One region of the Pseudomonas sp. C7.1 genome, then DNA from elsewhere that is predicted to be linked to it. Evidence: predicted binding sites of a transcription regulator. Region 1 holds the regulator's gene; the other holds the start of a gene.
The links. Region 1 encodes LexA, which represses DNA repair genes until DNA is damaged. Its sites were predicted from a motif close to CTGTNTNNNNANACAG; they were not measured.
Positions count from the first base shown of each region.

Region 1 (15,961 bases):
CCATCTTGCCCAGGTCAACCGAAGCGGCGCCCAGCTTGAGCTCGCTCATGGCCTTGAGCACCAGGAAGGTATCGTGCACCGACAGCTCGCTGTCGCCGGTCAGGCGGTGACGGGCGAAGCGGTGGGCCTTGAGAATGTCGATCACCGAACGGTTGATCAAACCACGGCCGTAGATCGAGGTGACCACGTTGTTGTTACGGTAGAGTTGGCCAATCATCGGAATCATCGCTTCCGCAAGGGCTTCTCGATCGATCCACTCACCGAGACACTGGTCGGGCTTCTGAGTCACGGGCTGTACCTTCCACATGTAGGGGCTGAAAAAAGGGGCTACATTATGACGGCGCAAGCAAGCATGAGCAATGCACGACTGTCGTAACTGACACCGCCTATAAACGCCCGCTACAATCGCCGACCTTGTGCCATGACCGTGAGCCGCCCGTGCCTGTACTGCGTCTACCGTCCCTGCCGGCCACTGCCGGCAAACAACACTGGGGCAACCTGCCCGGTGCCGCGCTGAGCCTGGCGATTGCCGAAGCCGCCAGCAATGCCAAACGTTTCACCCTGCTGCTGACAGAAGGCAGCGAGAGTGCCGAGCGCCTGCAAGAGGAGCTGAGTTTTTTCGCTCCGGATTTGCCGGTGCTGCATTTCCCTGACTGGGAAACCCTGCCCTACGACCTGTTCTCGCCGCACCAGGACATCATTTCTCAGCGTATCGCCGCGCTGTATCGCCTGCCTGAGCTGAAGCACGGCGTATTGGTAGTCCCGATCACCACCGCCTTACACCGCCTGGCGCCCAAGCGTTTTCTGCTCGGCAGCAGCCTGGTCATGCAGGTCGGCCAGCAACTGGACGTCAACCAGATGCGCGGCAACCTGGAAGCCGCCGGCTATCGCTGCGTGGATACGGTGTACGAGCATGGCGAGTTCGCCGTACGCGGCGCACTGATCGACTTGTTCCCGATGGGCAGCAGCCTGCCCTACCGCATCGACCTGTTCGATGATGAAATCGAAACCCTGCGCACCTTCGACCCGGAAACCCAGCGCTCGATCGACAAGGTCGACTCGGTCAAGCTGCTGCCGGCGCGCGAATTCCCACTGGAAAAGAAAGCCGTTACCGATTTTCGCGGACGCTTTCGCGAGCGCTTCGACGTGGATTTTCGCCGCTGCCCGATCTATCAAGATCTGAGCACCGGCATTACCCCGGCCGGCATCGAGTACTACCTGCCGCTGTTCTTCGAAGAAACCGCCACCCTCTTCGACTATTTACCCGCCGACACCCAGGTGTTTTCCCTGCCAGGCATCGAGAAAGCCGCCGAGCATTTCTGGGTGGATGCGCGCAGCCGCTATGAAGACCGCCGCGTTGACCCGGAACGCCCGCTGCTGCCGCCGGCCGATATCTTCCTACCGGTGGAAGACTGCTTCGCCCGCCTGAAAAACTGGCCGCGCGTGGTGGTGAGCCAGGACGATATCGAAGAAGGCGTCGGCCGCCTGCGTTTCAACGCCAAGCCGCTTCCCGACCTGGCGATCCAGGCCAAGGCCGGCGAGCCGCTGGCGGCGCTGCGCCGCTTTATCGAGGAATACCCCGGACGCGTGCTGTTCTGCGCCGAGTCCGCCGGGCGACGCGAAGTGCTGCTGGAATTGCTCGCGCGCCTCAAACTCAAGCCCAACGAATTCGAGAGCTGGCCAGCCTTCACCGCCAGCAAACAACGCTTAGGCATCTGCATCGCGCCACTGGATGACGGCCTGCTGCTCGAAGACCTGGCTCTGGTGGCGGAAAGCCCGCTGTTCGGCCAGCGCGTTATGCAGCGCCGACGCCGGGAGAAATCCCGCGACGGCGGCGACAACGTCATCAAGAACCTCACCGAGCTGCGCGAAGGCGCGCCGGTGGTGCATATCGATCACGGTGTAGGCCGTTACCTGGGCCTGGTGACCATGGAGTTCGACGGCCAAGCCGCCGAATTTCTCGCCCTGATGTACGCCGAAGAAGCCAAGCTGTATGTGCCGGTGGCCAGCCTGCACCTGATCGCCCGCTACACCGGCAGCGACGACGCCCTCGCCCCACTGCACCGCTTGGGCTCGGAAATCTGGCAGAAGGCCAAGCGCAAGGCCGCCGAGCAGGTGCGCGATGTCGCCGCCGAACTGCTCGACATCTATGCCCGCCGCGCCGCACGCGAAGGCTATGCCTTTGCCGACCCGAAGGCCGATTACGCCACCTTCAGCGCCGGCTTCCCCTTCGAAGAAACCCCGGACCAGCAAGCCGCCATCGAAGCCGTGCATGACGACATGCTCGCGCCCAAGCCGATGGACCGCCTGGTCTGCGGCGATGTTGGCTTCGGCAAAACCGAAGTGGCGATGCGCGCCGCCTTTATCGCCGTGCATGGCGGCAAGCAAGTCGCGGTACTGGTGCCGACCACCTTGCTCGCCCAGCAGCACTACAACAGCTTCCGCGACCGCTTTGCCGATTGGCCGGTAAAAGTCGAGGTCATGAGCCGCTTCAAGTCGGCCCGCGAAGTCAGCGACGCCGTGCAGCAATTGGCCGAAGGAAAGGTCGACATTGTTATCGGCACGCACAAGTTGCTGCAGGAGGACGTCAAGTTCAGCAACCTGGGCCTGGTGATCATCGATGAAGAGCACCGTTTCGGCGTACGCCAGAAGGAACAGCTGAAAACCCTGCGCAGCGAAGTCGACATCCTCACCCTCACCGCCACGCCAATCCCGCGCACGTTGAATATGGCCGTGGCTGGCATGCGTGACTTGTCGATCATCGCCACGCCGCCAGCGCGCCGTCTGTCAGTGCGCACCTTCGTCATGGAACAGAACAACCCGACCATCAAGGAAGCGCTATTGCGCGAATTGCTGCGCGGCGGCCAGGTGTACTACCTGCACAACGATGTGAAAACCATCGAGAAATGCGCCGCCGACCTGGCCGAACTGGTGCCCGAAGCGCGCATAGGCATCGGCCACGGACAGATGCGCGAGCGCGAGCTGGAACAGGTGATGGGTGACTTCTATCACAAGCGCTTCAACGTGCTGATCGCCTCGACCATTATCGAAACCGGTATCGACGTACCCAGCGCCAACACCATCATCATCGAACGCGCCGACAAGTTCGGCCTGGCTCAGCTGCACCAGTTGCGCGGCCGCGTCGGTCGCAGCCACCACCAGGCTTACGCCTACCTGCTGACGCCACCACGCAAGCAGATGACCGACGACGCGCAGAAACGCCTGGAAGCCATCTCCGGCGCCCAAGACCTCGGCGCAGGATTCCTCTTGGCCACCCATGACCTGGAAATTCGCGGCGCCGGCGAACTGCTCGGCGACGGCCAGAGCGGGCAAATTCAGGCGGTGGGCTTCACCCTCTATATGGAAATGCTCGAACGTGCGGTGAAATCCATCCGTAAAGGCGAGCAGCCCAATCTCGACCAACCCCTGGGCGGCGGCCCGGAGATCAACCTGCGTGTGCCGGCGCTGATCCCCGAGGATTACCTGCCCGACGTGCATGCGCGGCTGATCCTCTACAAACGCATCGCCAACGCCGCCGACGAAGATGGCCTGAAAGAGCTGCAAGTGGAGATGATCGACCGCTTCGGCCTGCTGCCGGATGCAAGCAAGAACCTGATACGCATCACCCTGATGAAATTGCAGGCGGAAAAGCTCGGGATCAAAAAGGTCGATGCCGGCCCACAAGGCGGGCGTATCGAGTTTACTGCTGACACCTGCGTAGATCCGCTGACCCTGATCAAGCTGATCCAGGGCGCGCCAAACCGTTACAAATTCGAAGGCGCGACGATGTTTAAAATCCAGGTGCCCATGGAGCGCCCGGAAGAACGCTTCAATACCTTAGAGGCGCTGTTCGAGCGCCTGACTCCCTCTACCTAAAGGACTGACCCATGCGCGCATTCCGCAACCTGGCTCTACTGCCGCTAATCCTGCTGGGCCTGCTCAGCAGCACTGCCGCCCTGGCTGATCGCCTGTACCAGGTTGAAGTCATCGTATTCCGCCAGGCCGCCACGCCAATTTCCGCCGGCCAGCTGCCGCCCGACAACTGGGCACAGAACGCACTGCCGGTGGATGGCAGCAACAGCCGCAGCACCGCACTGAATGCCGAAGCCGGCAAACTCAGCCCTTCCAGCGGTTATCAGGTATTGCTGCACAAGGCCTGGTCGCAGAGCCTGGGCGAGTCGAACAGCAGCGTCGCCATCAGCACTGGCAATGAGCAGTTCGGCCACTACCCCGTCGAAGGCACCCTCAGCCTCAAGGCCGGCCGTGTGATCGAGCTGGACAGCGACATCTGGGTCAACCAGATCGACGCCAGCGGCATCATCACGGACAGCGAACGCATCAAGCAGAACAGCCGCCTGAAAAGCGGCGAGCTGACCTTTGTCGATAATGGCAGCCTCGGCATGCTGATTCGCGTCAGCCCACTCTAAAAACACAGACACAAAAAAAGGCCGCGTAATGCGGCCCTTTTTTTGTTGCTGCACTGCCCCACTCAGCTAGCCAGCACCCGCGCCAATACGGCCTTAACCGTGCCCATGCCTTCTTCCAAAGCGCGTTCGATTTCCGCCATGGTGATCAGCGCGCGGGACTTGCCTGCAGCCGGGTTTACCACCAGCGCCAGGCAGGCGTAGGGCAAGGCCAGCTCACGGGCCAACACTGCCTCCGGCATACCGGTCATGCCGACGATGTCGCAACCATCGCGCTCCATCCGTGCGATTTCGGCGGCGGTTTCCAGACGTGGCCCCTGGGTGCAGCCATAAACCCCATGATTGCTGAATGCACAGTGTTCGGCAGCCAGGGCATTGACCAGCTTGGTGCGCAGCCCGGCGTCATAGGGATGGCTGAAATCCACATGGGTGACATGCTCCAGCTCACCCTCGAAATAGGTGTGCTCACGCCCGTAGGTGTAATCGATAATCTGGTGCGGCAAGCAGAAGTGCCCGGTGCCCATGGCCGCGTGAATTCCGCCCACCGCGTTCACGGCGATAATCGCTTTGGCGCCCGCCTCACGCAGCGCCCAGAGGTTGGCGCGGTAGTTGACCTGATGCGGTGGAATGCGATGCGGATGCCCGTGACGCGCGAGAAACAACACCTCACGGCCGGCATAATCACCTTTGAGTACCGCAGCCGAGGGAGCGCCATAGGGCGTATCGATATGCAGTGCCGCCTTAATGGTCAGGCCGTCCAGCTTGGTCAGACCGGTACCACCAATAATCGCGTAAACCGTCATCCCTTACTCCTAGTCGATTAATTGCGCATCGCGCAGGCTGCCAAGTGCTGCCAGCCAGCGCGGGCTCTGTCGATACTCAATACCGGGGAAGGCTTGCCGACGCATGCGCGCCAGCCCTTGCGGCGGTTCAACCTTGAGACGCTGCAAGGCGCTCAAGGCCAGCTCAGCCGCTGCCCGGTCATTACACACCAGGCCCATGTCACAACCCGCAGCCAGCGCCGCTTCGATGCGGCAGGCCGCATCGCCGACCACATGGGCGCCGGCCATGGACAGATCGTCGCTGAAAATCACCCCATCAAAGGCCAGCTCGCCGCGCAGGATGTCCTGCAACCAGCGCCGGGAAAAACCCGCAGGCTGGCTGTCAACCTGAGGGTAGATCACATGTGCGGGCATCACCGCAGCCAACTGTCGACTCAATTGAGCAAAGGGCTGTAAATCGACTGCGCGAATCTGCTCCAGACTGCGCTCATCCACCGGGATGGCCACATGAGAATCTGCCTCAGCCCAGCCATGACCGGGGAAATGCTTGCCCGTGGCGGCCATACCCGCAGCGTTCATCCCACGGATAAACACGCCGGCCAGTAAAGTGGCGCGCGGCGCATCACTTTCAAAAGAACGGCTGCCAACCACCGCGCTGCGCTGATGATCGAGATCCAGCACTGGGGCAAAACTCAGGTCCAAACCAGCAGCCAACACTTCGGTGGCCATGACCCAGCCGCACTGCTCGGCCAGATGCTCGGCATTGGCGTTATCGGCCAACGCACGCATCGCCGGCAAGCGCACAAAGCCCTGGCGCAAACGTTGCACCCGCCCGCCTTCCTGATCCACCGCCAGCAGCAAGTCCGGCCGAACCGCGCGAATCGCAGCAGACAGCTCGCGCACTTGGCGCGGATCTTCGATATTGCGCGCGAACAGAATCAAACCAGCCACCTGAGGTTGACGCAGGATCTGACGATCCTCCGCTGTCAACCAGGTACCGGCGATATCCAGCATCAATGAACCTTGCATGGGTGCACTCACAACTCGTCCTTAAATAAGAGGCGCAACCGCCCACTCGGGGCAGGCCGCTTCGTCAATCTGTACCGCACAGTGAACCGGGACGCGCGCAAAGAGTTCCAGCAGATCGCTGTTGCGCAGGCGCACACAGCCATGCGACAGCGCCACGCCCATGGGCTCGCTGTCCGGCGTACCGTGTAGGTAGATATAGCGGCGAAAGGTATCGACTGCACCCAGACGGTTGCGTCCAGGCTCACACCCACTCAGCCAGAGAATGCGCGTAAGAATCCAGTCACGCCCAGGAAATTGCGCATGCAACTCGCTCGACCAGACCTCGCCGGTCCAGCGCCGTCCACGCAGCACGGCAGCATTTGGCAAACCCTCGCCAATCTTCGCCCGCACCTTGTGCAAACCACGCGGCGTACAGCCGGAACCATTGCGCTCACCAGCGCCATTCAGCGCGGTGGAAATACTCAGGCGCATCTGCAGCTGCCCGTTGGCAAAGCCATACAGGCACTGATCGGCGAGGGAAATATGCAGAAAATCGAGAGTAACCATGGGCGGCTAGCTTAGCGGATAGCATCCACCAAGCCCACCCGCCGAGATCAAACTTTGCTGGGGACAGCGGGGGTTTTGCTGCGCGGTTTGAGCTGGGCGCTGGCCAGGTCTTCATCGGTCAAACCGGTTTCAGAACGCATGCCTGCAGCCAAAAATGGCACCATCAGGCGCATCACCTGCTCAATCGAGGTGTTCACCCCGAAATCGGTTTCCGACATCGCTCGGAGGGCCTTGATCCCAGACATGCTGAACGCTGCGGCGCCCAGCATAAAGTGCACGCGCCAGAACAGCTCCAGCGGTGGGATACGCGGTGCGGCTTCGTGTACCAATTGCATATAGCGGCGGAACACCTTGCCGTATACCTCTTCTAGGTACTTACGCAGGTGACCCTGGCTCTGGCTGAAGGCCAGCCCCAGCAGACGCATAAAGATGGAAAGATCGTTGCCACTACGCGGCTTTACTGCCAGTGCCTGCTCGACCAACAACTCAAGCAGCTCTTCGAGGCTGACCTTGGTTTCCGACTTGGCCTGACGACGATCCAATTCACGCTCAAGGCTTACGCAAAAAGGCCCGAGAAAACGCGAGAATACCGCCTGAATCAAGGCCTTCTTCGAGCCGAAGTGATAATTCACCGCAGCCAGGTTCACCCCTGCTTTGCTGGTGATCAAACGCAGAGAGGTTTCTGCGAAACCTTTCTCCGCAAAAAGCTGCTCTGCCGCATCGAGAATGCGTTCAACGGTTTCCGACTGGGCCATGACTCTTTTCATCTGAACAAACACTTGTTTTAAACATACGTTTCAGCCGCCCGCCTTGTCAAGCCGGGCAAACCATCTTATGGCCGGGTGGTCACAGACACCCGCTAAAGGTAGAGGCCAACCCTTGCTGCGGATTCCGCGCTGACTCGGACACCCATTCCACGCACATCCGGACAGTGATTCCACGCTGATCCGGACACCCATTCCACGAGCATCCGGACACTGATTCCACAGCCATCCGGACACTTTCTGGCAGGCAGCTACGCAGGATTTATTCACTACCATTGGCCTCTTTTTCGAAGCAGAGAGGTCGTCGTGGAGCGTTTATCCATGCGTAAAATCCGTGAAGTGTTGCGCCTCAAGTTCGATTGCGGGCTGTCTGTCCGTAAGATCTCCCGCAGTCTGGGCATAGGTCACAGCAGTGCCGGTGATTACCTTTGCCGATTCACGGCCTGCGGCCTCTCCTGGCCGCTCCCTGCTGAGTTGTCCGACGCAGAGCTGGAGCGGCGCCTGTTCCCGCCACCGCCGGAGATCCCCTCTGAGCAACGACCAACTCCCGACTGGGCCTGGGTGCATGCCGAGCTGCGCCGACCAGGCGTGACCCTGGCGCTGCTCTGGCAGGAGTATCGGCTGGGCCAGCCACAGGGCTTCCAGTACAGCTGGTTCTGCGAGCACTACCGGGCCTGGGCCGGCAAGGTCGATGTGGTGATGCGCCAGGAGCACCGCGTCGGCGAAAAGCTGTTCGTCGACTACGCAGGTCAGACGATGCCGGTGATCGACCGTCACAGCGGCGAGATCCGCCAGGCGCAGGTATTCGTCGCGGTACTCGGTGCCTCCAGCTACACCTTCGCCGAGGCCACCTGGTCGCAGCAGTTGCCGGACTGGCTGGGCTCCCATGCCCGTTGCTTCGCCTTCCTCGGCGGGGTGCCGGAGATCGTGGTGCCGGACAACCTGCGCAGTGCGGTGAGCAAGGCCCATCGCTACGAACCGGACATCAACCCCAGCTACCGCGACTTGGCCGAGCACTATGGCGTGGCGGTGGTGCCGGCGCGGGCGCGTAAGCCCCGCGACAAGGCCAAGGCCGAGGTCGGCGTGCAGGTGGTCGAGCGCTGGATCCTCGCCGCCTTGCGCCATCGCCAGTTCTTCTCCCTGGACGAGCTCAACACGGCCATCGCCGTGCTGCTGGAGCGGCTCAACCAACGGCCGTTCAAGAAGCTGCCGGGCTCCCGGCAGTCGGCCTTCGCCAGCCTGGATCGCCCGGCTCTGCGCCCGTTGCCGGAGCAGCCCTACGTCTATGCCGAGTGGAAGAAGGCGCGGGTGCACATCGACTACCACGTCGAGGTCGATGGGCATTACTACTCGGTGCCCTACCAGCTGGTGAAGAAGCAGCTGGAGGTGCGCCTGACGGCCCGCACCGTGGAGTGCTTCCACGCCAACCAGCGGGTGGCCAGCCACGTACGCTCCCTGCACAAAGGCCGGCACAGCACGCAGACCGAGCACATGCCCAAGAGCCATCGCGAGCATGCCGAGTGGACGCCTCAACGGCTTATCCGCTGGGCCGAGCAGACCGGCCCGAACACCGCCGGCGTAATCAGCCACATCCTCGAACGGCGCGTGCATCCGCAGCATGGCTACCGCGCTTGCCTGGGCATCCTGCGCCTGGGCAAGCACCACGGCGAAGAACGGCTGGAAGCCGCCTGCCAGCGCGCCCTAAGCCTCGGTGCCTGTAGCTACAAAAGCCTCGAATCGATTCTGCGCCAAGGCCTGGAAAACCTGCCGCTGGCTCAACAGAACCTACCCCTACTACCGGACGACCACGCCAACCTGCGCGGCCCCGGCTACTACCACTGAACAAAGGAATCCCACCATGCTGCCTCACCCGACCCTGGACAAGCTGCAAACCCTGCGCCTGCACGGCATGCTCAAAGCCCTCGCCGAGCAACTGAAAACACCCGACATCGACAGCCTGAGCTTCGAAGAACGCCTCGGCCTGTTGGTCGATCGCGAGCTGACCGAGCGCGACGACAAGCGCCTGAGCAACCGCCTACGCCAGGCCCGGCTCAAGCACAACGCCTGCCTCGAAGACATCGACTACCGCGCCCCGCGCGGGCTGGACAAGGCGCTGATCCTGCAACTGCGCAGCGGCCAGTGGCTGCGCGACGGCCTCAACCTGATCATCGGCGGCCCCACCGGCGTCGGCAAAACCTGGCTGGCCTGCGCCCTGGCCCACCAGGCCTGCCGGGACGGCTGCAGCGTGCGCTATCTGCGCCTGCCACGGCTGCTGGAAGAACTGGGCCTGGCACATGGCGACGGCCGCTTCGTCAAGCTGATGAGCAGCTACGCCAAGACCGACCTGCTGATCCTCGATGACTGGGGCCTGGCACCGTTCACCACCGAACAGCGCCGCGACATGCTGGAGCTGCTGGACGACCGCTACGGCCAACGCTCAACCATCGTGACCAGTCAGATGCCGGTGGACAACTGGCACGAACTGATCGGCGATCCGACCCTGGCCGACGCCATCCTCGACCGCCTGGTGCACAACGCCTACCGGATCAACCTGAAGGGAGAGTCGATGCGCAGGCGGGCGAAGAAATTGACGACGCCGGGCACCTCAGACTAACAATGCATATCCTGCGTCGCTGCGCTCCGACTGCCTGTCCGGATGACCGTGGAACAGGTGTCCGGATCAGCGTGGGCTGAGTGTCCGAATGGCGTGGAATCCGCACCCTTGCTAGACGCCCCGTGAACAGCCTGAGTAACAGTGCGCTGCAACAGACGATATGAAGGACAATTGAGCAGAGATCAGAACACAAGGATTGCCAAGCGCCGATCACTGTATATAATCCCAGTCACTGTACAAAAAAACAGAGCCGACCATGTTAAAACTGACGCCGCGCCAAGCTGAAATTCTCGCCTTCATCAAGCAATGCCTTGAAGACAACGGCTACCCGCCTACCCGAGCGGAAATTGCCTTGAAACTGGGTTTTAAATCACCCAACGCAGCGGAAGAGCACCTTAAAGCCCTGGCCCGAAAAGGTGCAATTGAAATGACCCCGGGGGCTTCGCGCGGTATTCGCATCCCAGGCTTCGAACCCAATGCCGAGGAAGACGAGGGCTTGCCGGTGATTGGCCGCGTTGCCGCAGGCGCGCCGATTCTGGCACAGCAACATATCGAAGAGTCCTGCAAGATCAATCCAGATTTCTTCCACCCCAAGGCCGACTACCTGCTGCGCGTACGCGGCATGAGCATGAAAGACATCGGCATTTTCGATGGCGATCTGCTGGCCGTACACACCACCCGAGAAGCTCGTAACGGTCAGGTGGTAGTAGCGCGCCTGGACGATGAAGTGACCGTCAAGCGATTCAAGCGTGAAGGCAACAAGGTCTGGCTGATTGCCGAGAACCCAGAGTTCGCGCCAATCGAAGTAAACCTGGAAGAACAGGATCTGATTATTGAAGGTTTGAGCGTCGGCGTTATCCGCCGCTAGTGGAGGATCTATGCAGTTCCCGCATTCAGTGAACCGTACACAACTGCCTTTGTTCGATGCGTTCCTGGCATCGACGGTGACGCCATTACTTGCCGACAGCGCTGAGCTGCCCTGGCAGGATGATGAGACAGAGGCGTTCAGTGAACTGTCGCTGCGTGGTGCAGCAGGGCACTGCCTGAATCTTCTAGCGCCAGTTCTGCGTGAGCTTAGCGATAACCTCGACGAACGTTGGCTGACCCTGATCGCCCCGCCCTCAAGCCTGACCCAAGCCTGGCTACGCGAGGCCGGCCTCAACCGTGAACGCATCCTGCTGCTGCACCCACGCGGCGCACAAAGCGCGCTGGAATTGGCGCAACAAGCTTTGACGCTGGGCCGCAGTCATACCGTAGTCAGCTGGCTGCATCCACTTGAACGCCAGGCGCGACAACAACTTGAGCAAGCGGCCCGTCAGGGCAAGGCGCAAAGCCTGAATATAAGCCTGGGGTAGTTGGCCAGACGTCACGCACAATAAATGTGCGTGTCAGCCAGTGAACCTTAATGCAAGAAACGGCTAAGGCGAGCAGAACGCTCTAGCTCAGAGCCCTAAAGAACTCTGCACTCAATGCAGAACCCGTGGCTCCTCTTCATTCTGAAAGTTGTTTTCCGCCAAACGCCCCGCCATCTGCACTCCGACATTGAGCATGGCCTTGGCTACCTCGACATGCTGCCCCTGCAGAAAGGCTTTGGCATCGGCAGAGAAATCCAGCACCACCAGTGATTCTTCATCCTCTGCGCGACGCAGGGCAATGCGTCCGTCGGGCAATTCAACAATTTCCAGGAATGATGTAGGCATTGGCTTAGCTCTCCACGAAAGGCCGACAGTGTAACAGCCGACCCGGACTCGCCCTAGTCCGCCGGTCCAATCAGCCCCTTACCACTCGCTCAGGGTTTGCCGAAAGCGCTGCGCCAGAGCCTTCAGCTGCTGACGCCAGGCCTCAAGCGTCTCCTGCGCCAAGGGCACGACTTGCTCATCTAGACTGACCGCTGTGATCAGCGGCGTAGCGGGATCGAGCTTGGCCTTCTTGCCGGCCTGCGGCGGCTGAAACAGCTCGGCATAGGCTTTGAGCAGTTGCGCGACCCAGCTATCGGACGCCTGCGCCAACTCGACCAACTCACCCAGTTCCTGGCTTGGCGCCGCCTGCAACACGTCTTCAGTGAGGAAGCGCTCGGCACGCGGCGCGGCGCTGTCCGGCAAACGGTAATAACCGGCAATCTCATGACATAGGCCCAGCAAGGCACCGTACAGGTGAAATAACGCCGCCTCACGCTCAGCCTGGATCAAAGCCAAGGCATTCATGCTCTGGCCCTGTTCAGCTTTGCGCCAGGACTCCAGCGCCAGGCCGGCATAGAAAATTTTCTGATTGGTGCGGGTATAGAGTTCATTGGCCATTGCGGCGCCCTCCATAACGGATTGGATAAGCATACGCGCGCCAGCCAGCGGCGGGCGCGCGTTGTGCTCAATCAGCGGTTGATCAACTCTTGTCTTCGACTTTCCACTTGCCGCCATCAAAGAACGCACGCCAGCCGGTCGGCTTGCCGTCGACTTCGGTCTGCACGTACTGCTCCTTGGTCTTGCGGCTGTAGCGGATTACCGCAGCACGGCCTTGCGGGTCTTTCTTCGGCGCGTCGCAGAGGAAGTGGTACTTGGGATCGATCTCATCCTTGTGCGGGATCAGTTCCAACACCAGCGGTGCGCGGGTTTCGCGGTTTTTCGGGAACTGGCTGGCCGCCAGGAACAGACCGGAAGCGCCATCGCGCAAGATGTAGGTGTCGTTGACCTTCTCGCACTTGAGCTCCGGCATCTTCACCGGGTCCATTTTCGGCGGCGCCGCCTCACCGCTTTTCAGCAGCTTGCGGGTGTTCTTGCATTCGCTATTGGTACAGCCAAAGAACTTGCCGAAACGACCGGTTTTCAGCTGCATCTGGCTGCCGCACTTGTCGCACTCCAGGCTCGGGCCTTCATAGCCCTTGATGCGGTACTGGCCCTGCTCCACCTCATAACCCGCGCAATCGGGGTTATTACCGCAGATATGCAACTTGCGGGTTTCATCGAGCAGGTAGGCATCCATCGCGGTCGAGCAGATCGGGCAGCGGTGCTTGCCGAGCAGCACGCGTGACTCCGACTCACCCTCGTCGTCCGCAGCAATTTCATCGCCCGGCACCAGGTTGACGGTGGCCTTGCAGCGCTCTTTGGGCGGCAGTGCATAGCCGGAGCAACCAAGGAATACCCCCGTTGATGCGGTACGAATGGTCATCGGCCGGCCGCAATCGCGGCAGGCGATATTAGTAAGCGTAGGCTGGTTGGCACGCATGCCGCCCTCGCCTGCTTCAGCCACTTCGAGCTTTTTCTTGAAGTCGCCGTAGAACTCATCGAGCACATGCTTCCACTCGCGCTCGCCCTGGGCTACATCATCCAGATGCTCTTCCATGCCGGCGGTAAAGCCATAGTCCATCAGGTTGGCGAAGCTTTCGGACAAACGCTCAGTGACGATGTCACCCATCTTCTCCGAGTAGAAACGGCGGTTGTGCAATGCCACGTAGCCACGGTCCTGGATGGTGCCGATGATCGCGGCATAGGTCGACGGGCGACCGATACCGCGCTTTTCCATCTCCTTGACCAGGCTGGCTTCCGAGTAACGCGCCGGCGGCTTGGTGAAGTGCTGGCTGGGGTCGAGTTTGACCAGTTTGAGCACTTCGCCCTGATTCATTTCCGGCAGTACATCGTCATCGCCCGGCTTACTCAGCTGCGGCAATGCGCGGGTATAGCCGTCAAATTTGAGGATACGGCCCTTGGCGCGCAGCTCGAACTGCGCTGCTGTGACGGTCACGGTGGTCGACAGGTATTCGGCCGGCGGCATCTGGCAGGCTACAAACTGGCGCCAGATCAGCTCATACAGGCGCTCGGCGTCACGCTCCATGCCCGACAGCTGGGTCGGCTTGAGGTTGACGTCGGAAGGACGAATCGCTTCGTGAGCCTCCTGGGCCCCTTCCTTGCTGCTGTAGGCAATCGGGTTGGCGGGCAGGTACTTCTTGCCGAACTCGCCTTCGATAAAGTCCCGCACCATGCTCACAGCATCGGCCGAGAGGTTGGTCGAGTCGGTACGCATATAGGTGATGTAGCCGGCCTCATACAGACGCTGGGCCATCATCATGGTCTTCTTCACCCCGAAGCCCAGGCGGTTGCTCGCGGCCTGCTGCAGTGTGGAAGTGATAAACGGCGCCGAAGGCTTGCTGCTGGTCGGTTTGTCTTCGCGCTTGCTGATGCTGTAGCTGGAGGCTTTCAGCGTCGCCAGGGCCGCCATGGCCTGGGCCTCATTCAGCGGCTTGAAGGCTGCGCCGTTCTCACGAGCCACTTCAAAGCGCACATTGGCACCTTTGGCGGTGCCCAGATCGGCGTGCACTTCCCAGTATTCTTCGGGAACAAACGCGCGGATTTCTTTCTCGCGCTCGACCACCAGCTTCACCGCCACCGACTGCACACGGCCGGCGGACAGGCCGCGAGCGATCTTGGCCCACAGCAGGGGCGAAACCATATAGCCCACAACGCGGTCGAGGAAGCGCCGCGCCTGCTGGGCGTTGACTCGATTGATATCCAGCTCACCCGGCTTGGAAAACGCTTCCTGGATGGCTTTCTTGGTGATTTCGTTGAACACCACGCGCTTGTAGCGGCTGTCGTCACCACCGATGGATTCGCGCAGGTGCCAGGCAATGGCTTCCCCCTCGCGGTCCAAGTCGGTTGCGAGGTAGATGGTGTCAGCATCCTTGGCCAAACGGCGCAATTCCTCGACGACCTTCTCTTTGCCTGGAAGGATCTCGTACTTGGCTTTCCAGCCGTGTTCGGGATCAACCCCCATACGCGCAAACAGCTGACGCTTGGCTTTTTCCTTGGGCGACAGCGCCGGTACTTCACCTGCAGCGGCTTTGCCACGCTTGACCGGCTCTTTGGCGGTACTCGCCGAACCACTGGTGGGTAGGTCACGGATGTGGCCGATGCTCGACTTCACCACGTACTCGTTACCCAAGTACTTGTTGATGGTCTTGGCCTTGGCCGGGGATTCCACGATGACCAGCGATTTGCCCATGGATTGGAAAATTCCTGAAATTCGATAAATAAATGCGGGAGGCGCTGTACTGCCTGCTAGCGCGGCACCGCTATATATAGTGGTGGTCCGCCCGAGGTCAAGCGCAGCAATGGCCCGATGTCAGCTCAAGGCCGAGTAAACAGTGCGGTTTCAGCCTGAATCAAAGCAAAGCGTGGAACCGTCTCGCCGTCCACCTCGACGCTTTCGCAGAACATCTCCAACGGTCGCACCCACAGGCCAAACTCGCCGTACAGCGCCTGATAGACCACCATCGCCTGCTCCGTTTCCGAATGCTGGGCTACGCCAAACACACGGTATTCAGGGCCTTTGTAATGACGGTAGAGGCCAGGCTGTAGCTGCATGAGTGAATTCCTTGAAGATTTTTTGCGGAGAAACAAAAACCGGGGCACTTGGCCCCGGTTTTTCCATCTCTTACACCCAGTAAAGCTTAGAGGCGTTCGAAGACGGTGGTGATGCCTTGGCCGAGACCTACGCACATGGTCGACACACCGAAGGTGCCGCCATTCTGCTTCATCACGTTCAGCAGGGTACCGGAGATACGCGCGCCGGAACAACCGAACGGGTGACCCAGAGCGATAGCGCCGCCGTGCAGGTTGACCTTCTCTTCCATCTTGTCGAGCACTTTCAGGTCCTTCAGCACAGGCAGAGCCTGGGCGGCGAAGGCTTCGTTGAGCTCGAAGAAGTCGATGTCATTGATGGTCAGGCCAGCACGCTTGAGGGCTTTCTGGGTCGACGGTACTGGACCGTAACCCATGATCGCTGGATCAACACCAGCCACCGCCATGGCGCGAA
Region 1 covers NZ_JBWDTL010000003.1:904,194-920,154, reverse strand. The annotation lists gene AC0T4W_RS07585 (glyceraldehyde-3-phosphate dehydrogenase) at 1-307, opposite strand, end outside; gene mfd (transcription-repair coupling factor) at 439-3,876, shown strand; gene AC0T4W_RS07575 (CsiV family protein) at 3,888-4,427, shown strand; gene AC0T4W_RS07570 (S-methyl-5'-thioinosine phosphorylase) at 4,490-5,227, opposite strand; gene nagZ (beta-N-acetylhexosaminidase) at 5,237-6,235, opposite strand; gene AC0T4W_RS07560 (L,D-transpeptidase family protein) at 6,257-6,781, opposite strand; gene AC0T4W_RS07555 (TetR/AcrR family transcriptional regulator) at 6,829-7,536, opposite strand; gene istA (IS21 family transposase) at 7,867-9,387, shown strand; gene istB (IS21-like element helper ATPase IstB) at 9,404-10,159, shown strand; gene lexA (transcriptional repressor LexA) at 10,416-11,027, shown strand; gene sulA (SOS-induced cell division inhibitor SulA) at 11,038-11,514, shown strand; gene AC0T4W_RS07530 (hypothetical protein) at 11,626-11,859, opposite strand; gene AC0T4W_RS07525 (DUF6586 family protein) at 11,938-12,456, opposite strand; gene topA (type I DNA topoisomerase) at 12,539-15,148, opposite strand; gene AC0T4W_RS07515 (DUF1653 domain-containing protein) at 15,274-15,510, opposite strand; gene fadA (acetyl-CoA C-acyltransferase FadA) at 15,597-15,961, opposite strand, start outside.

Region 2 (15,961 bases), 740 kb from region 1:
TGCAGGTGCATTTCCCCGATCTGGACCTGCATAACAGTCCGCTGGGGATCTTCGGCAAGGCAGTGAGCAAGCCCGATGAGCGTGTGCTGGAAGACGGTGAGCGGGTAGAGATCTACCGACCGTTGATCGCCGATCCGAAAGAAGTGCGCAAGCAGCGTGCGGCCAAAGCGGCGCAAGCCAAGGCCGAGGATGCTGCGCAGTAGTTGCTGAGTCCGCTAGTAGGGAGGCAGGCATAAAAAAAGCCCGGACATGTCCGGGCTTTTTTATCAGCAAATATTACTGCGGTGTGCTTTCCAGCGGCTCTGGTGTTGGCACCGGCACGACTTTAACGTCGTCCACTTCGCGCTGAATCTGTTCAAGTAGCGAACCCGGAGCAGGTTTCTCTTCAACCTGCGGCTGCTGAGTTGTCTGCTGCGTGGTGACACCACTGCCTTCGCCCAGGATGGCCTGGTCGCGGCTGACGCCCGGCATAAAGTCACCGGACAAGCCAACCAGCTGGTCATCGGCGCTGAAGTTTACGCTGACGCGCTCCTGCAGGCGCTTACCGCCGCCCGGCTGGATGCTGTACAGGTAATCCCAGCGATTGGCGTGGAAGGTGTCAGTGAGCAGGGGGTTGCCCATGATAAACCGCACTTGCTTGCGGGTCATTCCCGGACGCAACTGGTCTATCATGTCCTGCGTCACGACATTGCCCTGTTGAATGTCGATTTTATAAACCCCGGGGAATGAACAACCGGCGAGTGCGAGTAGCCCCGTAAGGGTGAGGCTGGTCAGCAGGATTTTGGTTTTTTGCATCGGTGGGCGACTTCCACTATCTTGGCTGGGCAATATAAACCCGGATCATACCCGCAATAAAGGAAGCTGCGAAGCCGCTTCCGTGAGAAAGCAGACCATGGTTGAAAATAGCGAACTACGCAAGGCTGGCCTGAAAGTGACCCTGCCACGGGTCAAGATACTGCAAATGCTCGACCACGCCGGTCAGCGTCACATGAGTGCTGAGGATGTCTACAAGGCGCTGATGGAGGCGGGTGACGACGTAGGCTTGGCCACTGTCTACCGCGTACTGACCCAGTTTGAAGCAGCAGGTCTGGTGGTTCGCCACAACTTCGATGGCGGTCATGCAGTCTTTGAATTGGCCGATGGCGGTCACCACGACCATATGGTTTGTGTGGAGTCAGGTGAGGTCATCGAGTTCTTCGACGCTGAGATCGAAAAGCGCCAGAAAGAAATCGTCAAAGAGCACGGCTTCGAGCTTGTTGATCACAATCTTGTGCTGTATGTGCGCAAGAAAACCTGATTAGTGCAGGCATAACAAAGGCGACCCTTGGGTCGCCTTTTTGCTTTCTGCGGGCTGGGCAATCAAGCCTGAGCGCTGCCGACCATCTGCCGGGCGTGGGCCAGGGATTCTTCGGTGAGGTCCACGCCGCCGAGCATGCGCGCGATTTCCTCGACGCGCTGCGCTGGGCTGAGCTTGCTGACTGCGGTGCGGGTGGCATCGCTTTCGCGCACCTTGTGCACAAACAGGTGCTGATGGCCTTGCGCTGCGACCTGCGGCAGGTGGGTGACGGTCAATACCTGACCGCGTTCGCCGAGGCGGCGCAGTAGCTGGCCGACCACTTCGGCGGTGGGGCCGCCGATGCCGACGTCCACTTCATCAAATACCAGAGTCGGCACCCGCGAGGTTTGTGCGGTGATCACCTGAATCGCCAGGCTGATACGCGACAGCTCGCCGCCTGAGGCGACCTTGGCCAGGGCTTTCAGGGGTTGGCCGGGGTTGGCGCTGACCAAGAACTCCAGCTGCTCCAGGCCATTGGGGTGCGGTTCGCTATTGTTGTTGGCGCTGAGCTTGATGTTGAAACGCCCGCCGGGCATGCCCAGGGTTTGCATTTCCTGCTCCACAGCGCTGGCCAGCTTGCTGGCAGCGTTGTTGCGCAAAGTGCTGAGTTCCGCCGCTTTTTCCTGATAGTGCCGTTCGAAGGCGGCCAGTTCGTCGCTCAGGCGTTCGGCAGCCTGGTCGTCGGCGTTGAGGCTTTCCAGTTCTTCGAACAGCTGTTGCTGCATGGCGCCCAGCTCGGTTGGCTGGATGCGATGCTTACGCGCCAGGGTGTAGATCGCGTCCAGGCGTTCTTCCATCTGCCGCAAGCGCTCGGGATCGGCGTCGAAGTGATCGAGAAAACGGTTCAGTTCGCCGACGGCCTCCTCGACCTGGATCTGCGCGCTGGCCAGCAGGTTAGTGGCTTCACTCAGCGCGCCGGGCTGGCCTTGGAAGGCGCCGAGACGATTAAGGCTGTTGGTCAGGGCCGAGAGCACGTTGCCGGCGTCATTCTCGCTGCACTGCTCGATCACCAGGCGGCAGGCGCTGAGCAGGCTTTCGGCGTTGGTCAGGTTTTTGTGTTCCTGCTCCAGGTTGTCCAGCTCGTCTTCGCCCAGGGCCAGGTTGTCGAGTTCTTCAAGCTGATAGCTGAGCAGTTGATGGCGGGAACGCTGTTCGTCGCCGATGCTGGAAACCCGCTCCAGCTCGTTCTTGGTCTGCTTCCAGCGCTGCGCGGCGAGTTGTACCTGGCGCGCCAGCTCCTGGCTGCCAGCGTATTCATCAAGAAGGCGGCGATGGGTCTCGGGCTTGAGCAGGGATTGGTGCTCATGCTGGCTGTGGATGTCGATCAGCAGCTCGCCGAGGGCTTTGAGGTCGCCTTGCGGGCAAGGTGAGCCGTTGATATAGCCGCGCGAGCGGCCTTCGGCGGTAATCACGCGACGGAGGATGCACGGCCCGTCATTGTTCAGATCGCGCTCGGTCAGCCAGGCACGGGCTTCGGGGATGTCGTGCAGGTCGAAGCTGGCGAGGATGTCCGTCTTGTCAGCGCCGGGGCGTACCACGCCACTGTCAGCGCGGTCGCCCAGGGTTAGGCCGAGGGCGTCGAGCATGATCGATTTGCCGGCGCCGGTTTCCCCGCTAATCACGCTCATGCCGGCGTCCAGCTCTAGATCAAGGTGTTCAACGATGGCGTAGTTGTGTACCGACAGGTGCACCAGCATGGCGAGGGCCTCCCAAGTTCATGTCTGGTTATTTATACAGTGTTTTTTTGTGGGCTGGCAATCCGTCTGCTGTCCTTGAAAGCAGATTTTTTGACCCCATATAGCGATCAGGCACGTGAGTTGAGGCTCGCGTCGGATTTTACGAGGAGAGACGCATGGCTGACGAACAGACCCTGGATACGCAGAACCCCGATCTACAAACAGCTGCCGAAGTGGCTGCGGGCGATGATCTGGTTGCCCGCGTGCAAGCGCTGGAAGAGCAACTGGCCACTGCGCAGGATCAGTCGCTGCGCATGGCTGCCGATCTGCAGAACGTGCGCCGCCGCGCCGAGCAGGATGTAGAGAAGGCGCATAAATTTGCTCTGGAGAAATTCGCCAACGACCTGTTGCCGGTGGTGGATAGCCTGGAGCGCGGCCTTGAGCTGTCGAATCCGGATGATGAGGCGATCAAGGCCGTACGTGAGGGCATGGAACTGACGCTCAAACTGTTCGGTGACACCCTCAAGCGCCACCAGTTGGAGGTCATTGACCCACATGGCGCGCCGTTCAATGCCGAGCACCATCAGGCGATGGCGATGCAGGAAAGCACCAGCGTCGAGCCTAACAGCGTGCTCAAAGTGTTCCAGAAGGGCTACATGCTCAATGGTCGTCTGCTGCGCCCCGCCATGGTGGTGGTCAGTAAGGCGCCGACGCAAGCGCCGCCTTCGATTGATGAGCAGGCTTGAAATTCGCCGCGCTGCCCCCATTAAACAGTCAAGCGTTTTAGTGCTACCGCCGCTGACAACGATCAGCGGCGGGATTATCAAAGTTTCGGGAGAATGAATATGGGCAAAATTATTGGTATCGACCTGGGGACCACCAACTCGTGCGTCTCGGTTCTGGAAAACGGTGTCGCTAAAGTTATCGAAAACGCCGAAGGCGCGCGCACCACGCCGTCGATCGTTGCGTATGCCAACGATGGCGAAATTCTGGTGGGTCAGTCGGCCAAGCGTCAGGCAGTGACCAACCCGCACAACACCCTGTACGCGGTAAAGCGTCTGATCGGTCGTCGTTTTGACGAAGATGTCGTGCAAAAAGACATCCAGATGGTGCCGTACAAAATTGTCAAAGCTGACAACAACGACGCCTGGGTAGAAGTGAACGGCCAGAAGATGGCGCCGCCACAGATTTCCGCTGAAATTCTGAAAAAGATGAAGAAGACCGCCGAAGACTACCTCGGCGAGCCAGTGACCGAAGCGGTGATCACCGTGCCGGCCTACTTCAACGATAGCCAGCGTCAGGCCACCAAAGACGCCGGCCGTATCGCGGGTCTGGACGTCAAGCGCATCATCAACGAGCCAACTGCAGCTGCGCTGGCGTACGGTATGGACAAGGCCAAGGGCGACCACACCGTGATCGTCTATGACTTGGGCGGCGGTACCTTCGACGTTTCCGTAATCGAAATCGCTGAAGTCGATGGCGAGCACCAGTTTGAAGTATTGGCCACCAACGGTGACACCTTCCTTGGCGGTGAAGACTTCGACATTCGTCTGATCGACTACCTCGTTGACGAATTTAAGAAAGAAAGCGGCATGAACCTTAAAGGTGACCCGCTGGCCATGCAGCGCCTGAAAGAAGCTGCGGAAAAAGCCAAGATTGAGCTGTCTTCGAGCCAGTCGACCGATGTTAACCTGCCGTACATCACTGCAGACGCTACCGGTCCTAAGCACCTGAACGTGAAGATTTCCCGCGCCAAGCTGGAGTCGCTGGTTGAAGACCTGGTGCAGCGCACCATTGAGCCTTGCCGCATCGCGCTGAAAGACGCCGGTATAGACATCAGCAAGATTAACGACGTGATCCTGGTCGGCGGTCAGACCCGCATGCCGCTGGTGCAGAAGCTGGTCACCGACTTTTTCGGTAAAGAAGCGCGTAAAGACGTTAACCCGGACGAAGCTGTAGCCATGGGTGCTGCTATCCAGGGCGCGGTACTGTCGGGTGATGTGAAAGACGTGCTGCTGCTCGACGTGTCGCCGTTGACCCTGGGTATCGAAACCATGGGCGGCGTGATGACTGCGCTGATCGAGAAAAACACCACGATTCCTACCAAGAAATCCCAGGTGTTCTCGACTGCTGACGACAACCAGGGCGCTGTGACTATTCACGTACTGCAGGGCGAGCGCAAGCAAGCCAGCGGTAACAAGTCGCTGGGTAAATTCGACCTGGCCGAGATTCCGCCAGCGCCACGTGGCGTACCGCAGATCGAAGTCACCTTCGATATCGATGCCAACGGCATCCTGCACGTCGGCGCGAAAGACAAGGCGACCGGCAAGACTCAGTCGATCGTGATCAAGGCCAACTCTGGTCTGTCTGAGGAAGAGATTCAACAGATGGTTCGTGATGCCGAAGTCAACGCCGAGGAAGACCGCAAGTTCGAAGAACTGGCGAGCGCGCGTAACCAAGGCGATCAGCTGGTGCACGCCACCCGCAAGATGATCGTTGAGGCAGGCGACAAGGCCACTGCTGACGAGAAGACTGCTATCGAAACCGCGCTGAGCGCGCTGGAAGTGGCGATCAAGGGCGACGACAAGGCTGATATCGAAGCCAAGATGACTGCGCTGTCCGAAGTGACCGCACCACTTGCGCAGAAGATGTACGCCGAGCAGCCGCAGCCCGGCGCGCAAGCTCCGGATGCTGAGCAAGCCAAGGACGCAGGCGATGACGTGGTCGACGCTGAGTTCGAAGAGGTCAAAGACAACAAATAAATAGGCGCAAGCTTATGCCGCTCTGGCCGGACGCGATGCGAGTTGCGTTCGGCATGATCCGCCGCGCGGGAGCTTGCTCCCGCGTTGGCGTGTCTGGAGTAGACGATTTAAAGGTGTTGAAGACTTATGGCTAAACGCGATTTTTACGAAGTGCTCGGTGTCGAGCGCGGTGCCAGCGAATCGGAGCTGAAAAAAGCCTACCGACGTCTGGCCATGAAGTATCACCCGGACCGCAATCCGGACGATAAAGCCTCGGAGGAGAAGTTCAAGGAAGCCAACGAAGCTTACGAAGTGCTCTCCGATGCGGCAAAGCGCTCGGCGTACGATCAGTACGGCCATGCCGGTGTCGATCCGCAGATGGGTGGCGGTGGTGGTCCGGGCGGGGCGAACTTCTCGGATATCTTCGGCGATGTATTCAGTGATTTCTTCGGCGGCGGTGGGCGTGGCGGTCAACGGGGCGGCGCGCAGCGCGGCAGTGACCTGCGTTACACCCTGGAGCTGGACCTGGAAGAGGCGGTGCGTGGCACTACGGTGACCATTCGCGTGCCGACGCTGGTTAATTGCAAGCCCTGCGAGGGTTCGGGCGCGAAGAAGGGCACCACGCCGGTAACCTGTACCACCTGTGGCGGTATTGGCCAGGTGCGTATGCAGCAGGGCTTCTTCTCGGTGCAGCAAACCTGCCCGCGCTGCCACGGCAGCGGCAAGATGATCACTGATCCTTGCGGCTCCTGCCACGGTCACGGCCGGGTCGAAGAGCACAAGACTCTGTCAGTGAAAGTGCCGGCTGGCGTCGATACCGGCGACCGCATTCGTCTGTCCGGTGAAGGCGAGGCGGGTGCGATGGGTGGCCCGGCGGGTGACCTGTACGTGGTGGTGAATGTGCGCGAGCACGCGATCTTCCAGCGTGACGGCAAGCACCTGTACTGCGAAGTGCCGATCAGCTTTGCCGATGCGGCCCTGGGCGGTGAGTTGGAAGTGCCGACCCTGGATGGTCGGGTCAAGCTGAAAATCCCGGAAGGCACCCAGACCGGCAAGATGTTCCGCCTGCGTGGCAAGGGCGTTGCCCCGGTGCGTGGCGGCGGTGCCGGCGACCTGATGTGCAAGGTGGCGGTGGAAACGCCGGTGCACCTGGATAAGCGTCAGCGCGAACTGCTCGATGAGTTCCGCAAGACCCTGGAAGGTGACAGCTCGCATTCGCCGAAGGCCAATGGCTGGTTCGAGGGCGTTAAGCGCTTCTTTGGCGATCTGTAAATCCCGCTGACGGGCTGCGCGGTCGCTAAGCGGCGGCTGCAGCCTGTAGCGACAGCTTGGAGCTGGTAGTTATGCAACGTATTGCTGTGATGGGCGCCGCCGGGCGCATGGGCAAGACCCTGATCGAAGCCGTGCAGTTGGCTGATGGCGCAAGCCTGAGCGCGGCGATTGATCGTGCCGACAGCAGCCTTGTTGGTGCGGATGTTGGCGAGCTGGTGGCGCAGGGCAAGATTGGCGTCAATCTGGCTGGCGACCTGAATGCGGTGCTCGATCAGTTTGATGTGCTGATCGACTTCACCCATCCATCGGTCACCCTGAAAAACCTGGAGATCTGCCGCCAGGCCGGTAAAGCCATGGTGATTGGCACCACCGGTTTTTCCCCGGAAGAAAAGCAGTTGTTGGCCGATGCTGGCAAGCAGATCCCAGTCGTGTTTGCCGCCAACTTCAGTGTCGGCGTCAATCTGTGCCTGAAGTTGCTCGACACTGCGGCGCGGGTGCTGGGTGATGATGTGGACATCGAAATCATCGAAGCCCACCACCGCCACAAGGTCGATGCACCGTCCGGTACTGCGCTGCGCATGGGTGAGGTTGTGGCCAATGCGTTGGGGCGTGATCTGCAGAAAGTCGCCGTTTATGGGCGTGAAGGTCAGACCGGTGCCCGCGAGCGCGAAACCATCGGTTTTGCCACGGTGCGTGCCGGTGATGTAGTTGGCGACCATACTGTGCTGTTCGCCGCTGATGGCGAGCGCGTGGAAATCACTCATAAGGCCTCAAGCCGCATGACCTTCGCAAAAGGTGCGGTGCGCTCAGCACTGTGGCTGCAGGATCGTAAGCCGGGTCTATACGACATGCAGGATGTTCTGGGGTTGAATTGAGGTTGAGCTGAGGCATTCTGTCGCAGAAATGTGTTTTACCTGGGTCTGAGTCGCAACAGACGGTGGACCAAAAAAGCAGTTTCCTGTAAGCTTTCTGCTTTAGTGTGTCCACTAAAGTTGCGCAGAATGAATCAGATAAAAAAGCGGGGTGACGGTCGATACGTCACCCCGCTTTTTTACAATCTGCGTTTGCTTCACGATTTAATTTTCGGAGGTTTTCTTGAGTAAGCCAGCCCTTAAACCTGCCATTTTGGCTCTTGCTGATGGCAGTATTTTTCGCGGCGAGGCCATCGGCGCCGATGGCCAGACTATTGGAGAGGTGGTTTTTAACACCGCCATGACCGGCTATCAGGAAATCCTTACCGATCCTTCCTATGCCCAGCAGATCGTCACCCTGACCTATCCGCACATCGGCAACACCGGCACTACGCCGCAAGACGCCGAATCCAACCGCGTATGGGCCGCCGGCCTGATTATCCGTGACCTGCCGCTGACCTCCAGCAACTGGCGCAACAAGCAGCCTCTGGATGAATACCTCAAGGAAAACGGCACCGTCGCCATCGCCGGTATAGACACCCGCCGCCTGACCCGCATTTTGCGTGAGAAAGGCTCGCAGAACGGCTGCATTCTGGCCGGCGATGACGCCACCGAAGAACAGGCGTTAGAGCTGGCGCGCAGCTTCCCTGGCCTCAAGGGCATGGACCTGGCCAAAGTGGTCAGCTGCACCGAGCGCTACGAGTGGCGCTCCAGTGTGTGGAATCTGCAAGACGACAGCCATCCAGAAATTCCAGCCAGTGAACTCAAATACCACGTGGTTGCTTACGACTACGGGGTTAAGTGGAACATCCTGCGCATGCTGGTCGAGCGCGGCTGCCGGGTGACTGTGGTGCCGGCGCAAACTCCGGCCAATGAAGTGCTGGCGCTAAAACCTGATGGCGTATTCCTGTCCAATGGCCCGGGCGATCCCGAGCCCTGCGACTACGCCATCCAGGCGATTAAGGATGTGCTGGAAACCGACATCCCGGTCTTCGGCATCTGCCTCGGCCACCAGCTGCTGGCCCTGGCTTCCGGTGCCAAGACCCTGAAAATGGGCCACGGCCACCACGGTGCCAACCACCCGGTGCAGGATCTGGATACGGGTGTGGTGATGATTACCAGCCAGAACCACGGTTTTGCCGTGGATGAGGCCACGCTGCCCGGCAATCTGCGGGCTATCCACAAGTCGCTGTTCGACGGTTCCCTGCAGGGCATCGAGCGTACTGACAAGGATGCCTTCAGCTTCCAGGGCCACCCCGAAGCGAGCCCTGGCCCAGCCGATGTGGCCCCGCTGTTTGACCGCTTTATCGAAACCATGGCCAAGCGCCGCTAAACCTCGCCGACTGACCCAAGGATTCGAGTAACCGCTATGCCAAAACGTACAGACATTAAAAGTATCCTGATCCTCGGCGCTGGCCCGATTGTTATCGGCCAGGCCTGCGAGTTCGACTATTCCGGTGCTCAGGCGTGTAAAGCGCTGAAAGAAGAGGGCTACCGCGTCATCCTGGTCAACTCCAACCCAGCCACCATCATGACCGACCCGGCGATGGCGGACGCCACCTACATCGAGCCGATCAAATGGTCCACCGTGGCCAAGATCATCGAGAAGGAGCGCCCGGACGCGCTGCTGCCAACCATGGGTGGCCAGACCGCGCTGAACTGCGCGCTGGACCTGGAAAAGCACGGCGTGCTGGAAAAATTTGGCGTCGAAATGATCGGTGCCAACGCCGACACCATCGACAAGGCTGAAGACCGCTCGCGCTTCGACAAGGCGATGAAAGACATCGGCCTAGCCTGCCCAGTTTCCGGCATTGCGCACAACATGGAAGAAGCCTACGGCGTGCTGGAGAAGGTTGGCTTCCCTTGCATCATCCGTCCGTCCTTCACCATGGGCGGCACCGGCGGCGGCATCGCCTACAACCGTGAAGAGTTCGAAGAGATCTGCGCCCGCGGTATCGATCTGTCGCCAACCAGCGAACTGCTGATCGACGAATCGCTGATCGGTTGGAAGGAATACGAGATGGAGGTGGTCCGCGATAAAAAGGACAACTGCATCATCGTCTGCGCTATCGAGAACTTCGACCCAATGGGCGTGCATACCGGTGACTCCATCACTGTTGCGCCGGCGCAAACCCTGACCGACAAGGAATACCAGATCCTGCGTAACGCATCGCTCGCGGTATTGCGCGAGATTGGTGTGGAAACCGGCGGCTCCAACGTGCAGTTCGGCATCTGCCCGAACACTGGCCGCATGGTCGTGATCGAGATGAACCCGCGCGTGTCGCGTTCATCGGCGCTGGCCTCCAAGGCCACCGGCTTCCCGATCGCCAAGATCGCCGCCAAGCTGGCCGTGGGTTACACCCTCGACGAGCTCTCCAACGACATCACCGGCGGCCGCACCCCTGCCTCGTTCGAGCCAGCCATCGACTACGTCGTGACCAAGATCCCGCGTTTTGCCTTCGAGAAGTTCCCGAAAGCCGACGCTCGCCTGACCACCCAGATGAAGTCGGTCGGTGAAGTCATGGCCATCGGTCGCACCTTTCAGGAGTCCCTGCAGAAAGCCCTGCGCGGTCTGGAAGTGGGCGTTTCGGGTTTCGATCCGATGCTTGATCTGACTGATCCTGAAGCCGAAAGCACCCTGCGCCGCGAACTGACCGTGCCAAGCGCCGACCGCATCTGGTACATCGGCGATGCCTTCCGTGCGGGCAAGACCGTGGCCGAAGTCTTTGAGCTGACCAATATTGATGAGTGGTTCCTGGTCCAGATCGAAGACCTGATCAAGGATGAAGAGCGCATCAAAACCCTGGCGCTGTCCAGTATTGATCGGGATGCGATGTACAAGCTCAAGCGCAAAGGCTTCTCCGATATTCGTCTGGCCAAGCTGCTGGGCGTCACCGAGAAAACCCTGCGCAGCCAGCGCCACAAGTTGAAAGTGCTGCCGGTGTATAAGCGCGTCGACACCTGCGCTGCTGAGTTCGCCACCGACACTGCCTACATGTACTCGACCTACGAGGAAGAGTGCGAGGCCAATCCGTCGAGCCGCGACAAGATCATGATCCTCGGCGGCGGGCCGAACCGTATTGGTCAGGGCATCGAGTTCGACTACTGCTGCGTGCACGCGGCGCTGGCACTGCGTGAAGACGGGTACGAGACCATCATGGTCAATTGCAACCCGGAAACCGTATCGACTGACTACGACACCTCCGACCGCCTGTACTTCGAGCCGGTTACCCTGGAAGACGTGCTGGAAATCGTCCGTGTCGAGCAGCCCAAAGGTGTGATCGTGCAGTACGGCGGCCAGACTCCGCTGAAAATCTGTCGCGCCCTGGAAGAGGCCGGCGTGCCGATCATCGGCACCAGCCCGGACGCCATCGACCGCGCCGAAGACCGTGAGCGTTTCCAACAGATGGTCCAGCGTCTCGGCCTGCGCCAGCCGGCCAACGCCACCGCGCGCAGCGAAGACGAAGCCCTGGCGCACTCCAAGATCATCGGTTATCCGCTGGTGGTGCGGCCGTCCTATGTACTGGGCGGGCGGGCGATGGAGGTCGTCTACCAAGAAGACGAACTCAAGCGTTACATGCGCGAGGCGGTAAAAGTTTCCAACGACAGCCCGGTGCTGCTCGACCACTTCCTCAACTGCGCCATTGAAGTGGACGTGGATGCGGTGTGCGACGGCGAAACCGTGGTGATTGGCGCGATCATGCAGCACATCGAGCAGGCCGGCGTGCACTCCGGTGACTCCGCTTGTTCGCTGCCGCCTTATTCGCTGCCGATGCACATCCAGGACGAGATTCGCGACCAGGTCAAAAAGATGGCCCTGGAGCTTAATGTAGTTGGTCTTATGAACGTGCAGATGGCCGTGCAGGGCGAGGACATTTTCGTTATCGAAGTGAACCCGCGCGCCTCGCGTACCGTGCCGTTTGTCTCCAAGTGCGTTGGCGTCTCGCTGGCCAAGGTGGCGGCGCGCGTCATGGCCGGCAAGTCGCTGGCTGAGGCTGGTTACACCAAGGAAATCATCCCTCCGTACTTCAGCGTCAAGGAAGCGGTGTTCCCGTTCGCCAAGTTCCCAGGCGTCGACCCAATCCTCGGCCCAGAGATGAAGTCCACCGGTGAAGTCATGGGTGTCGGTGATACCTTCGGCGAAGCCTTTGCCAAGGCGCAGTCGGGTGCCAGCGAGATTCTGCCGAACGCAGGTGTGGCCTTTATCAGCGTGCGTGACGATGACAAACCGCTGGTGGAAGGTGTTGCCCGCGACCTGATTGAACTGGGTTTTGAAGTGGTGGCCACTGCGGGGACTGCCAAGTTGATCGAGGCTGCTGGCTTGCCAGTGCGCCGGGTCAACAAGGTGACAGAAGGCCGTCCGCACGTGGTCGACATGATCAAGAACGACGAGGTCACTCTGATCATCAACACCACTGAAGGTCGTCAGTCGATTGCTGACTCCTACTCTATTCGTCGTAACGCTCTGCAGCACAAGATCTATTGCACCACCACCATTGCGGCGGGGCAGGCGATCTGTGAGGCGCTGAAGTTTGGTCCCGAGAAGACCGTGCGCCGGCTGCAGGACCTGCATGCAGGAATCAACGCATGATCAAGTACCCAATGACCGTCCAGGGCGCGCGCGCCCTGGAAGAGGAACACGCTCACCTGACCAAGGTGCTGCGCCCCAAACTTAGCCAGGATATCGGCACTGCGCGCGAGCTCGGTGACCTCAAGGAGAACGCCGAATACCATGCCGCGCGCGAGCAGCAGGGCATGGTCGAGGCGCGTATCCGTGATATCGAGGGTCGAATGCAGAATGCAGTGATCATCGACGTCACCACTATCGAGCACACCGGCAAGGTGATTTTCGGTACCACCGTAGAAATCGCCAACTGCGAAACCGATGAAAGCGTGACTTATCAAATCGTGGGTGAGGACGAGGCGGACATCAAGCAGCGCAAAATCTCCGTCGGCTCTCCCATCGCTCGCGCCCTGGTTGGCAAGAGTGAGGGTGACGTGGTGGTGGTGCAGACGCCGAGCGGTGCGCTGGAATATGAGATCGTAGAGGTTCGCCATCTCTAAGCCCGTTAATCCTGTTCGGCGTGATGCTGGCGCGATCAGCTGGCTGCTGGCTCAGGCACTCTGGGTTGGCGGGCTCTGGTTGCTGCATTTTTTGCTGTTACCGGCAATCGCCAAGATCGGCCTGGCGTCACTCTTGGTCGAGGAAATCGGCAATGCCCTGCGTCCGCTGCTGATTGGTCTGACGGCGGTGTGCGCCGGGCTGCAGGCGCTGGTGCTGATTCGTGCCGAACACCTGGCAAGCCTGTGGCGTGATGCCCGCGGGCAGTTGCTCTTGGTTGTGGTGGCGATGGCGGGCAGTTACTTCGCGGTGCGTCAACTGCTGCCGGAGGCTGAGCTGTGGTTGATGTTTAGTTATCTGGTGATGGCGTTTTGCGGGTTGCTGTTGGTTCTGCAGCCCGTGCCGCAAAAGTCGGGCATAGGCTCTAGGCAGTAGGATTGAGCAGATTCGGTGGTTGCAAAGGCGCTGAGCGCGCCTTGCAACGGCTGATTAATCAGCCGTGATGACGGTGAACATTGGATAGGTTCTTGTTCACTTTCGGGTTCTTGCGGTAGATCAGCGCCATTTTGCCAATCACCTGAACCAGCTCAGCTTTACCGGCTTTGCACAGCTCGTTGATAGCCTTCAGGCGATCTTCACGCTCGGTGATGCGTAATTGCACTTTAATCAGTTCATGATCGCTCAGTGCGCGTTCCAGTTCAGTCAGCACACCTTCGGTCAAGCCGTTGTCAGCCACGATCAATACAGGCTTTAAATGGTGGCCGATAGATTTGAATTGTTTCTTCTGCTCTTGAGTGAGCGGCATAATCTGATTCCTGCAATCTGGTAAATAAACAGCTCTGGTAAAAGCGGCGGTCAGTTTACCCGAGCGCCTTCGGGACCGCCCAGATATTCATGCGTTGCACATTCGAGGTATTGCGTGGCCCGTTCCAAGACCAGTCAAGGTTGGCTGAAAGAGCATTTCAACGACCCCTACGTGAAAATGGCGCAGAAGGATGGCTATCGTTCGCGCGCCAGCTACAAGCTGCTGGAGATTCAGGAGAAGGATCGCATCCTGCGGCCTGGCATCACTGTGGTCGATCTGGGCGCAGCGCCTGGCGGCTGGTCGCAGGTCACCAGTCGGGTGATCGGTGACAAGGGCCGTTTGATCGCTTCAGATATTCTGGAGATGGATAGCATCCCTGATGTCACCTTTATCCAGGGCGACTTTACCGACGATGCGGTGTTTGCACAGATCCTCGAGGCCGTCGGCAATAAGCCGATAGACCTTGTGATTTCCGATATGGCCCCCAATATGAGTGGTGTAAGGGAGTCGGATCAGCCGCGCGCGATGTACCTGTGCGAGCTGGCGCTGGATTTGTCGACTCGGGTGCTGCGTCCGGGTGGCGATTTTCTGATCAAGATCTTCCAGGGTGAAGGTTTTGATCTGTACCACAAGCAGATGCGTCAGCTGTTCGACAAGGTGCAGATGCGCAAGCCGCTGTCCTCGCGTGACCGCTCTCGCGAGCAATATATGCTGGCGCGGGGCTTTCGCGGCCTTTGATGGTGGCGGGTTTTACAGCGAATTGTGGTGAGGCTTTGTGGTCTCACAACAAATAAAGGGTTACAGACGGCGTCTGCCAGGGGTGGGCGTTGTGTAGTAAGTTAGATCGGTACATAACTGGTCGTCATGCGAAGTGCGCTTCGGCACGGGGCCTGCTTCAGAGGGTAGCTAATTGAACGACATGGCAAAGAATCTGGTCCTGTGGCTGATCATCGCCGCCGTCTTGGTGACGGTGATGAACAATTTTTCCAGCCCGACTGAGTCGAATAAACTCAACTATTCGCAGTTTATCCAGCAGGTTCAGGATGGCGGCGTTAAGCGGGTGACGGTGGATGGATTCATCATCAGCGGTACCCGTACCGATGGTTCATCGTTCGAGACCGTGCGTCCGGCGATTCAGGACAATGGCCTGATCAAGGACCTGATGGACAACAATGTCGAGATCGTCGGCAAGCAGCCTGAGCAGCAGAGTATTTGGACTCAGTTGCTGGTGGCCAGCTTCCCGATTCTGGTGATCATTGCGGTGTTCATGTTCTTTATGCGCCAGATGCAAGGCGGCGCTGGCGGCAAGGGCGGGCCGATGAGTTTCGGCAAGTCCAAGGCGCGCCTGCTCTCGGAAGATCAGGTCAAGACTACCTTTGCCGACGTCGCCGGTTGCGACGAGGCGAAGGAAGAAGTCGGTGAGCTGGTTGAATTCCTGCGTGATCCGGGCAAGTTCCAGCGTCTCGGTGGGCGTATCCCGCGTGGTGTGCTGATGGTGGGCTCGCCTGGTACTGGTAAAACCCTGCTGGCCAAGGCGGTTGCCGGTGAAGCCAAGGTGCCGTTCTTCACCATTTCCGGTTCGGATTTCGTCGAGATGTTCGTTGGTGTCGGTGCATCCCGTGTGCGTGACATGTTCGAGCAAGCCAAGAAGCACGCGCCGTGCATCATCTTTATCGATGAAATTGACGCCGTGGGTCGCCATCGTGGTGCTGGCATGGGTGGCGGTCACGACGAGCGTGAGCAGACGCTCAACCAATTGTTGGTTGAGATGGATGGCTTTGAAATGAATGACGGTATCATCGTGATTGCCGCCACCAACCGTCCTGACGTACTCGACCCTGCTTTGCTGCGTCCCGGTCGTTTCGACCGTCAGGTTGTGGTTGGCCTGCCGGATATTCGTGGTCGCGAACAAATCCTCAAAGTACACATGCGTAAAGTGCCGATGGGTGAAGACGTTGCTCCGGCCGTTATCGCGCGTGGTACGCCGGGCTTCTCCGGTGCAGACCTGGCTAACCTGGTCAACGAGGCTTCGCTGTTCGCTGCCCGTGCCGGCAAGCGTGTGGTCGAGATGAAAGAGTTCGAGTTGGCCAAAGACAAGATCATGATGGGCGCCGAGCGCAAAACCATGGTCATGTCGGACAAAGAGAAGCTCAACACT
Region 2 covers NZ_JBWDTL010000003.1:164,052-180,012, forward strand. The annotation lists gene AC0T4W_RS04100 (RnfH family protein) at 1-203, shown strand, start outside; gene AC0T4W_RS04105 (outer membrane protein assembly factor BamE) at 277-795, opposite strand; gene fur (ferric iron uptake transcriptional regulator) at 893-1,297, shown strand; gene recN (DNA repair protein RecN) at 1,360-3,033, opposite strand; gene grpE (nucleotide exchange factor GrpE) at 3,189-3,758, shown strand; gene dnaK (molecular chaperone DnaK) at 3,858-5,774, shown strand; gene dnaJ (molecular chaperone DnaJ) at 5,901-7,025, shown strand; gene dapB (4-hydroxy-tetrahydrodipicolinate reductase) at 7,097-7,900, shown strand; gene carA (glutamine-hydrolyzing carbamoyl-phosphate synthase small subunit) at 8,121-9,269, shown strand; gene carB (carbamoyl-phosphate synthase large subunit) at 9,306-12,527, shown strand; gene greA (transcription elongation factor GreA) at 12,524-13,000, shown strand; gene AC0T4W_RS04155 (DUF4149 domain-containing protein) at 12,993-13,433, shown strand; gene yhbY (ribosome assembly RNA-binding protein YhbY) at 13,492-13,803, opposite strand; gene rlmE (23S rRNA (uridine(2552)-2'-O)-methyltransferase RlmE) at 13,918-14,541, shown strand; gene ftsH (ATP-dependent zinc metalloprotease FtsH) at 14,723-15,961, shown strand, end outside.
Region 2: the regulator LexA is predicted to act here: its motif matches at 3,058-3,073, upstream of recN (DNA repair protein RecN).